2 regions of the Dictyobacter halimunensis genome follow, and region 2 is predicted to be linked to the other one. Evidence: riboswitches for the same ligand, from Rfam matches in the RefSeq annotation. Region 2 holds a riboswitch; the other holds the start of a gene.

Region 1 (4,605 bases), 220 kb from region 2:
GAAAGCAAATTGACCTCTTATTTATTGGTGTAGATCTGCGAGAGATTATCCACGGGAGCGATCATCTTCTGCGATACCAGAAATTGCTCGGTCGCTTGCCAGGTCGCGGAATCGTTATACCCCAGTTGTCCTTTGCCCTGGTAGATCGGGATGGTGGCCTTTAATACCTCCAGCGCCTGATCGGTGTTCATACCAGGCACGTAGCTCTTACTGATATCTACCGCTTTCTGGGGATCGGCAATGGCATCTTTCAGGCCTTTGATGGTGGCATCGACAAAGGAGTGTACCGTCTGCGACTGGTTAGTGTACATATCCTGAGTGGTAATGATGCCATTGGAGACCAGTGGTGTGTAATCCGATACCGCGAAGGTACGCACATGAAAACCATTTCGCTCCAATTGCAGAGGCTCATTATTGGAGTAGCCAACGACAGCATCAACTTTGTGGGAAATCAGAGCCGAAACCTGGTTGAACCCAATCGATTGCAGATTTACATCAGATGATGTCAGTTTGCCCGCCTGCAGCAGAGCGAGCACGCCTGTGTGGGTCGCGCCAAAGGGTCCCGGTTCACCAATAGAATGGCCTTTTAGATCAGCCAGGGTGCGAATTGAGGAGTCCTTGGGAACAATAATACTAACGGGATAGCGCTGAAAGATAGTCGAGACGTCTATCGCCTGCAGGCTTTTATTTTTATCATGGGCCACCAGCAATTCATCGCCACTGGCAAAAACGAAGTTGTTCTTTCCCGCGGCCATGGTGCCGATCAGATCGGTGACAATACCATGGTTGAAGGTCACATTCAGGCCCGCATCCTTATAATACCCTTTGCTTTGGGCAACATAAAAAGGGGCAAACTGGATATCCGGATTGTATCCCAGGCCGATCGAAATATTTTTCAGTGTTTTATCTGAGCTGCCGCTGGAGTTGCTGTTCGTGCTGTTTGCGGTCCCCGCTTCTCCACAGGCGGCCAATAACACGGTGCACAGTACAGCGAGGACCATCAGTTTCCAGGTCACAGGTAAACGATGAGATGTGAATGACATCGAAGTAGTTTCTGCCTTTCAGTTCGTTTTAAGACATGAGAATAGTAAACAGGTACATGCTTGATCACCCGTTGAAACAAGACGTTTACCGATTAAGCAAACACGCACTGCATGAGCTACTAACGCGTTCTGCTATTTCTCTGTTAAGGGAACAATATGCATAGGCATATCATTCCCCGATAGCGGTCCCTGTTCTTAATAGACCCTATCTGCCAGTTTGATCAGCAGCCAGGTCGCGCTATAGTACAGGGCCGCCAGTATCGCCAGGATGATTACAGTGGCGAACATAAAGGACATGTTGTACTGGTGCAGGGCCATCTGGATCAAGGCACCCAGACCCTTGTCGGGGCTGCAGAAAAATTCCCCTACCAGCGCTCCCGTGATTGAGAGCGTCAGGCCTGTGCGCACCGATGCCAGCACGGCGGGTAACGCCAACGGGAACTCGATGTAGGACAATAATGAGAGTCCCGACGCTCCTTCTAGCCGCGCCGCATCCAACAACTCACGATCAATGGTCTGAACACCAAAGATGGTGTTGATGACCATAGGGAAGAGCACGACCAGCATACAGATGATCGTTACCGGCAACGGTCCGGTATTAAACCAGAGAAACAGAAATGGAGCGAGCACAATAGCCGGGATCGCCTGGCCAGCCGACAGGTACGGCTGCAACATGTTGGCCAGAAAACGTGATTTAGCAACCCCATAACCCAACGGCAGTGCCACTACAACACCCAATAAAAAGCCCGCCAGGCTCTCCTGCACGGTCACAAGAATATGCACCCAGTACAATCCTCCAACCAGCCCATCAATCAAACTGGCAAACACGTCCTTAGGAGGCGGAAGGATGAACGCGTTAATGCGCCCGGTAGCAGTGGTAATATACCAGGCGAACAAGAGGAGCAGACCTAAAACAAATGGAGGCAAAAAATTCCAGACAGTATTGAGTTTTTTCCAGGAGCGCGCCTGTCGGGCCGCCCCCCATTCCTGGCGTCCAGTTCAACGAATCTGGCGCGTCGGTTTTCGCGCACATCCAGTTGCGCGCTATCAGTCCTTGAAGTTGTAGCACTCATAAAAATTGATATCCCTCGGTTCTTAGCCAATACCGACATCTCTTCCCTGAAAAAACAAAAAAAGATAGATGTCAATTTAACTAACCCAGGGGGACATATGAGGGAGATGTGATTAAACCAGGCGCCAGAGTGAATATACGAAAACACCCCATCCGCCACAGCTACACAGCCGAGCGCATGACACTGGTTCACATTATAACCTTCTCCCATCCGGACTATACCGTCGGCTTCGGCCTCTCACCGAATCTGTTCGCCATTGATCAAGAAGCAATCAATGGCAAACTCGCGGGCTCGGCACAGCTTTATACGCTCTGCCATACCGCCGGTAGGGAATTTCACCCTGCCCCGAAGGTTTTATTTGTGGTTATTATGCCATATACGAGTCGAAATATGCAAGTGCTTAAGTTAGCAGGCTAACGGTTCTCGACGCGATGAAATTCTTCACCATAACTGTAGCCGTACTTCTGACCTATCTGGGCATTCAGATCGCGCAGGAATTTTTCGAGGTCGGCGAAATTCTCTCCTACCTGGCTGTCATGCGCCCGCAGAGCCGCGATCTTGAGATCGATAGTTGAGGCAGTATCAATGCTATGGTTTTGCACCGGCGTGCCAGATATGTATATTTCCGAAACTTTGTGCGGCTGCAATCCTTCCTCCAACAGTTCAGGAAAATCCCAGGGGTTCTGGGAGGCGGGATAGATGGCCGATAGCGTGGCCTCTCCGGCCGCCAGGTGATCGGGATGATAGCGGGGAATGATCAATGCAGGTGTCCAGGTACGTTCAGGTGATTGGCAGATGACACGAGATGGACGATAAATGCGCAATTGGCGTACGATCGAACGGCGTAGATCCAGGTCTGGCTGTAAACGACCATCTGGATACCCCAGAAAGATGACGTCTTTCACTCCCAGGACGCTGGCAGCGGCACGCTGCTCTGCCATGCGAGTCTGACTTATACGCAGCCTCGCTTCCAGACCGACGTCAGTCGCGCTATCGGAACCGCCACCGCTGGCATCGGTGCAGATAACATAATAAACATCCCAACCCTCGTGCGCCCACAGCGCCACACTACCCGCGCAATCAAACTCTGCGTCATCGGGATGGGCAACCACAACCATTGCTACTTTATGCTGTTCTTCTTGCATCGTGATTTCTTTCATTTCTGCTTAAATAATTGCCATGTACTTACCAGGAAAAAACAGGAAACGCCCGCAAAGGATTTCACCACAAACAGCTTCTCTTCTACCAGTGCTGATTGCAGGTTCCACTTTGCGGGCAATTGTTTCTGTCTGGGCGATCAGAGAAAAACTGTTACGTTGCAACATGTTATCATCTGACCAGCCACGCCCTGCTTACCGACTATCTATTGTACACTATGGCTAATCGTTTTTGTTGGCAAGCACCATTAACAGACCTCCCAGCATAGAGAGATTCTTGAAAAATTGCACCTGGTGATTGGCACGGCCCGCGGGAGTCTCTTCTTTCCAGAAGGGATGCCCCACAAATGTTGTGGCTGTCAATGAACCAAGCAGCGCTAGCGCGGAAAGCTTCGGCAGCACACCAACAGCCAGGGTACTACCCGCTACAACCATCACCGCTCCATTCAAAATGGTAGCCTGCCGTGGCTGCGGCACACCTGCGGCCTCCACTTTTTGTACTCGTCCACCCGGTTCAGCAAACGCTCCCGCCCCACCTACTACAAAAATCGAACCCAGCAGTAATTGCCCCAGAGTCTTAAACATATCAGATACTCACAATCCTTCACTATATCTTCATCCAACTGAACAGTCATTACTGCCCACTCTACCTACTATACCGCAGTCCCTATGCCAGTGGTTTCAACGCCCTGCATTTTTCCTACTTCATTCATGCTATTGTTATCACCCTCTACTGCAAAAAAAGAAGAGCATTTCTGATGGTATAATGGCATAAACCCCTTATATGAGGACAATAACAATTTTATGCAAGCCCCACGGATTTCGCCTGATATGTTGTAGATATCTTTAAGGAGGAATACTGCATGCATCCTTTTCCAGCAGTGAATTCACGCGCCCCGTTTATCTGGCATGGAGGTGATTATAATCCTGAGCAATGGCCCAGGGATATATGGGACCAGGATATTTCGTTGATGCAGGAGAGCCATTTTCGCGTGCCCACGGTGGGCGTTTTTAGCTGGGTAAGCCTTCAACCAGAAGAAGAGCGGTTTACCTTCGAATGGCTGGATACTATTCTTGATAAGCTGGCAAATTCCGGGCGCTTGATCTGCCTGGCAACCCCAACCGCTGCCCAGCCAGCCTGGATGTCTCAACGCTATCCCGATGTTCTACGTTCGGATGATAAAGGAATACGCAATCACCATGGAAGACGCGGCAACTATTGCCCTACCTCACCAACATACCGCAGGTTTGCTGTCCAGATCGCTGAACGCATGGCCGAACGCTACGCCAAACATCCCGCCTTGCTTATCTGGCATGTATGTAATGAATATG
Region 2 (4,605 bases):
TAGATAGTGCCATCAGCCATTTCAAAAATAGCAATAGCCGATGCATCTTGATCATACCAGGAACCGCTGGGATTCCATTCCTTGCAGTATACGGATACTGGATCTGCTCCAATCAGGAGCCGTGCCGCGTCAAAGGTGTGGATGGCCATGTCCAGTAGCAATACGTGCTTCATATGGTCTCGGAAGCCACCAAAGTGAGCTCCGATATAGAAGTCGCTGTTCACAGTCGTGATGTTACCTATGGTTTTCTGCTCCAGAAAATGTTTGACCCGGCGTATCTGTGGTTCATAACGTCTATTCTGAATAACTGAAAAAATTTTCCCGGCTTGTTGGGCCACTGCCAGCATTTCTTTGGCGTGCTCCATTGAGTCGGCCAGTGGCTTTTCACTTAAGACATGGCACCCATGCTTCAGTGCTGTCATAGTGACTTCATAATGTGCCTCCGGAATGGTGCAGTTGAAGACGGCATCTACCTCCGTCTGCTCAAAAACACTAACCAGGTCTTTGGCAATGATAGCGTCTGATAGTTGGAAGTCTATGGCCTTCTTTCTGGCCGCCTCTTCAAAAATATCTATTAAAGCTACAACTTCCACTTCAGGCATCTTGCCCACAGCCTCAAGCCATGCCGCGCTCATTCCCCCACATCCAACCAACGCGGTGCGTATTTTTTGTTGTTGCATGCTAACCTCTTGCTTCTTACTCCGCATCTATCAGGTACAAGAAACGCTCCTGGCTTGCGTATCATGGAGAAAATTGTGCTTACGGCAAAAAGCCAGGAATATTCGCTCGTGGGGTGCTATTTTGCGGTCCAGCCACCATCAATGACCAGCGTCGATCCGGTAATAAAAGCGGCTTCTTCAGAAGCTAAATATAATGCAGCACTGGCGATCTCTTCAGGCTTGCCCATACGCCCTATCGGCTGTCGCGCATGCAGTTTGTTGCGCTCTTCGTCTTTTGTCTCGGGAAAATTCTTGGAGAGGAAACCTTCAACGAACGGTGTATGTACTGTTCCCGGGCAGATGGCGTTGGCACGGATGTTCTGTTTCACAAAGTCCATAGCGATAGAACGCGTGATGCTGATAACAGCTCCTTTGCTGGCCCCATAAGGGAGACGGCGATCGACGGCTATCATGCCTGCTACTGAGGCGATGTTGACGATTACGCCTCCCTGCGGCTGTTGCGCGACCATGTGTTTAACACCCTCGCGCGCGCAAAGGAACGCTCCTGTCGCATTCACGTTCATGACGCGCTCCCAATCACTCAGGCTGGTCTCTAAAATGTTACCCACGTGGCTTACACCGGCGTTGTTCACTAAAATATCAAGCCGTCCGTGCTCTTGTATGACCTGGGCAAAGATAGCCTGGACCTGGGCTTCATCTGCGACATTTAGCTCTATCGCTTGCGACTTTCCTTCTTGCGCTTCAATCTCACTAACGACTGTCTTCGCTGCATCCAGGCGGATATCTGCGATAATTACATGCGCTCCCTGTCTGGCATAGAGCAAGGCGATCTCACGTCCAATTCCAGATCCAGCACCAGTGATGAGTGCTATTTTATTATCTAAGCGAAACACAAATGAATCTCCTTTATGCAATATAGGCTATGACACATTATTATAATTCATAGTTGTTGTGAACTGACCTTTTTATAGTGTAACATACCCGCTATTGCTGCTTCCAGCATACTTTCATATGTATATACGCTATAGAAACACTCTTGCCCTGAGCCATAAGTTACATTGTTCCCTGCCTTCTTCCTTTGGGTCGCTGTTTTCCATAACAACATTCATGGACACGGGCTACCAGGTACGAGTTGACAAACCCTTGTTTTTTCATTATTCTCAGAACATACACAATACATCAGCGTCTTCGGGGCAGGGTGAGAAAATGCAATGAGCATTTTCAATTCCCGATCGGCGGTAAAGCCCGCGACCTACTGTATGAGAATGTGATTCCATACATTGGTGGACCTGGGGAAGTTCCAGGGCCGACGGTATAGTCCGGATGGGAGAAGACATGAGTAACGACCCTTGTGGTTGTTCCATATAACATAGTGCCTGTCTGTTCATCGATATGATAGCTTGTCAATGCAATCGCATCCGACAGGGTATCCCTCGATTGTGCCGACGTGCTTCAGCTAAGAAGAGAAACCTACCTCTTAGTAGTAGTTGGGCGCGTCAGTCAGTATGTGGGTACGGCAACTTTGCGTACCTCTCATGGCTAACTGGCATGATTCTTTGTTCGATGTGCCTATAAACAGTTGCTATTGTTAATATCCCTTCTCCCTTTCCGTATCCATCTGTTACGCCCCCACTGATGTAAGCATATGTTCTCTTGCAAAAATCAAGTACGCAAATAGTTCGCTTTTACAATTAAGTCTGATGAATAGACATCAGTAGGACAGGGGCATTTAAATGGAAACGCAATCACACCTTTCGCCTCCAAATCTTTCGGTAGCTGATGCGATATGTGCAGTGCAAGCAGGCAAGATGTTGTTAATCTGCGATGATGAAGATCGTGAAAATGAAGCAGATCTCTGCCTGGCCGCCCAGTTCGCAACGCCACAGGCGATCAATTTTCTTATGCATTCTGCCTGTGGACTCATTTGCGTGGCCATGGCAGGTGAGCTTCTGGATACATTGCACCTGCCATTGATCGCCGGCGAGGGGAAACCTCTGCAGGGTACCGCTTTTACTATGTCTGTCGATGCATATACCTCTACAACTACTGGCATTTCTGCGCATGATCGTGCTCAAACTATCCGTACACTGGTTAATCCTATGACCCGGCCCGAAGATCTTGCCAGGCCAGGTCATGTCTTTCCGCTGCGTGCCCGTGCCGGGGGCACGCTCGAGCGCCGAGGACATACAGAGGCCGCAGTCGATTTGATGCGCATGGCAGGCCTGACTCCTGGCGCGGTTATCTGTGAAGTTCTGGATCACGCTGGCAATGCGGCACGGGGTGCTACATTGCGCGCTATGGCACATGAGTGGGGCATCGATATTATCTCTGTCGATGCCATCGCCCGTTTTCGGCGCGACCATCGTGTCAGCCTGGTTGCTCAGACTCATCTGCCTCTACCAGAGGCTCGATTTACAACGTTGGCTTATCGTGAGATAGATTCGGGTAAACAATATGTTGCGCTGCTTCTTGGCGACCTGACAGACAAGCAGGAGATACCTCCATTGGTTCGCCTCCACTCTGCCTGCGCCACTGGCGATATCTTCGGTTCCCAACGCTGCGATTGTCAGGCCCAGCTTCAGACAGCACTACATGCCATTGCGGCTGAAGGTCGGGGTATCCTTCTCTACCTTCCTCACGAGGGCCGTGGGATTGGTCTCTCAGCCAAGCTGCAGGCATATGCATTGCAAGATAAGGGCTACGATACACTTGAAGCCAATGAAAAATTGGGCTATCCCGTTGATGCACGCGATTATATTACCGCCGTTGAGATTCTACAGGACCTTCATATTACCCATGCTCGATTAATGACGAATAGCCCGAAGAAAATTCAGGCTCTTACGTCAGCAGGCATTCAAGTTGAGCGTGTTCCCCTTGAGATACAACCAACGGTCGATAATATTCGCTATCTGCATACAAAATACCAACGTCTGGGACATCTGTTTGCCAATTCACAAACTATCGATGTCTCGAGCTCATTGAAAGAGTGTGAATTGTGATGCAAAATCAATTTTATGCCCATGAACCTGCAATGTCTCTAGATGGGACCAATCTGACGCTTGGACTCGTTGTTGCTCGTTATAACTGGTCCGTGACGGGTGCGGTACTGGCTTTGTGCCAGCAGGAGCTCTCGCATTTAGGGGTTGCAGATAAAGCTGTGCATGTAGTGTACGTTCCGGGTTCTTATGAACTGCCAACCATCGCCCAGGCGATGCTAACGCACCAGGCTCACGACGCATTAATCTGTATTGGCTGTGTTATGAAAGGCGAAACACGCCACGACGTGGTAGTTGAGGATACGGTCGCCCGTGGTATTCAACGCGTCTCGCTTGATACAGGCGTTCCAATTATTCTAGGTGTGCTCTGCGTAGAAAATCAGCAACAGGCTGGACAGCGCATCGCCAGGGGCAAAGAATTCGCTCAGGCTGCGGTAGACGTTGCCTGCACGAGCCGCCTGTTACGCCACAGGCGCTAGATTCCATTATTTCATTCAGGAGGAAGATATGTTTACGGGAATCGTTGAAGAACAGGGAATACTCCAATGTTGCGAGGAAACCAGCCTGCGCATTTCGGCCGGTAATATACTGCAAGGCGTTACAGAAAAAGATAGCGTTGCGGTCGATGGCATCTGTCTGACGGTTACAGAAATCGGCGCGGATTGGTTTCGCGTAGATACGATGCCGGAGACCATACGTCGTACGCGCCTGGTCAGTTTACAGCCCGGCGATCGGCTAAACCTGGAGCGTTCATTGTTGGCCAGTGGGCGCATGGGCGGTCATATGGTGCAGGGGCATATAGAGGCGTGCACCTCTGTGCTGGCGACAAAAAAAGATGGGATCGGGCGGGATGTGATAATAGCCCTGCCACCTCATCTACGTCCTTATGTCATCCCCAAAGGCTTTATCGCTTTAAATGGCGTCAGTCT

What was found. Region 2 has a riboswitch for FMN ahead of ribA (GTP cyclohydrolase II). Riboswitches for the same ligand answer to the same signal wherever they lie in the genome.
Region 1: linked by a shared signal. The riboswitch ahead of AABA21_RS15050 (ABC transporter permease) and the one ahead of ribA (GTP cyclohydrolase II) in region 2 are both predicted to bind FMN.

The regions. Positions count from the first base shown of each region.
Region 1 covers NZ_BSRI01000002.1:229,102-233,706, forward strand. Annotated here, with positions in the region: gene AABA21_RS15045 (ABC transporter substrate-binding protein) at 18-1,043, opposite strand; gene AABA21_RS15050 (ABC transporter permease) at 1,239-1,970, opposite strand; FMN riboswitch at 2,311-2,473, opposite strand; gene AABA21_RS15055 (PIG-L deacetylase family protein) at 2,530-3,261, opposite strand; gene AABA21_RS15060 (hypothetical protein) at 3,283-3,441, opposite strand; gene AABA21_RS15065 (DoxX family protein) at 3,496-3,858, opposite strand; gene AABA21_RS15070 (beta-galactosidase) at 4,137-4,605, shown strand, end outside.
Region 2 covers NZ_BSRI01000002.1:12,731-17,335, forward strand. Annotated here, with positions in the region: gene AABA21_RS14120 (Gfo/Idh/MocA family protein) at 1-680, opposite strand, end outside; gene AABA21_RS14125 (SDR family NAD(P)-dependent oxidoreductase) at 797-1,573, opposite strand; FMN riboswitch at 1,861-2,019, shown strand; gene ribA (GTP cyclohydrolase II) at 2,414-3,679, shown strand; gene ribH (6,7-dimethyl-8-ribityllumazine synthase) at 3,679-4,155, shown strand; gene AABA21_RS14140 (riboflavin synthase) at 4,184-4,605, shown strand, end outside.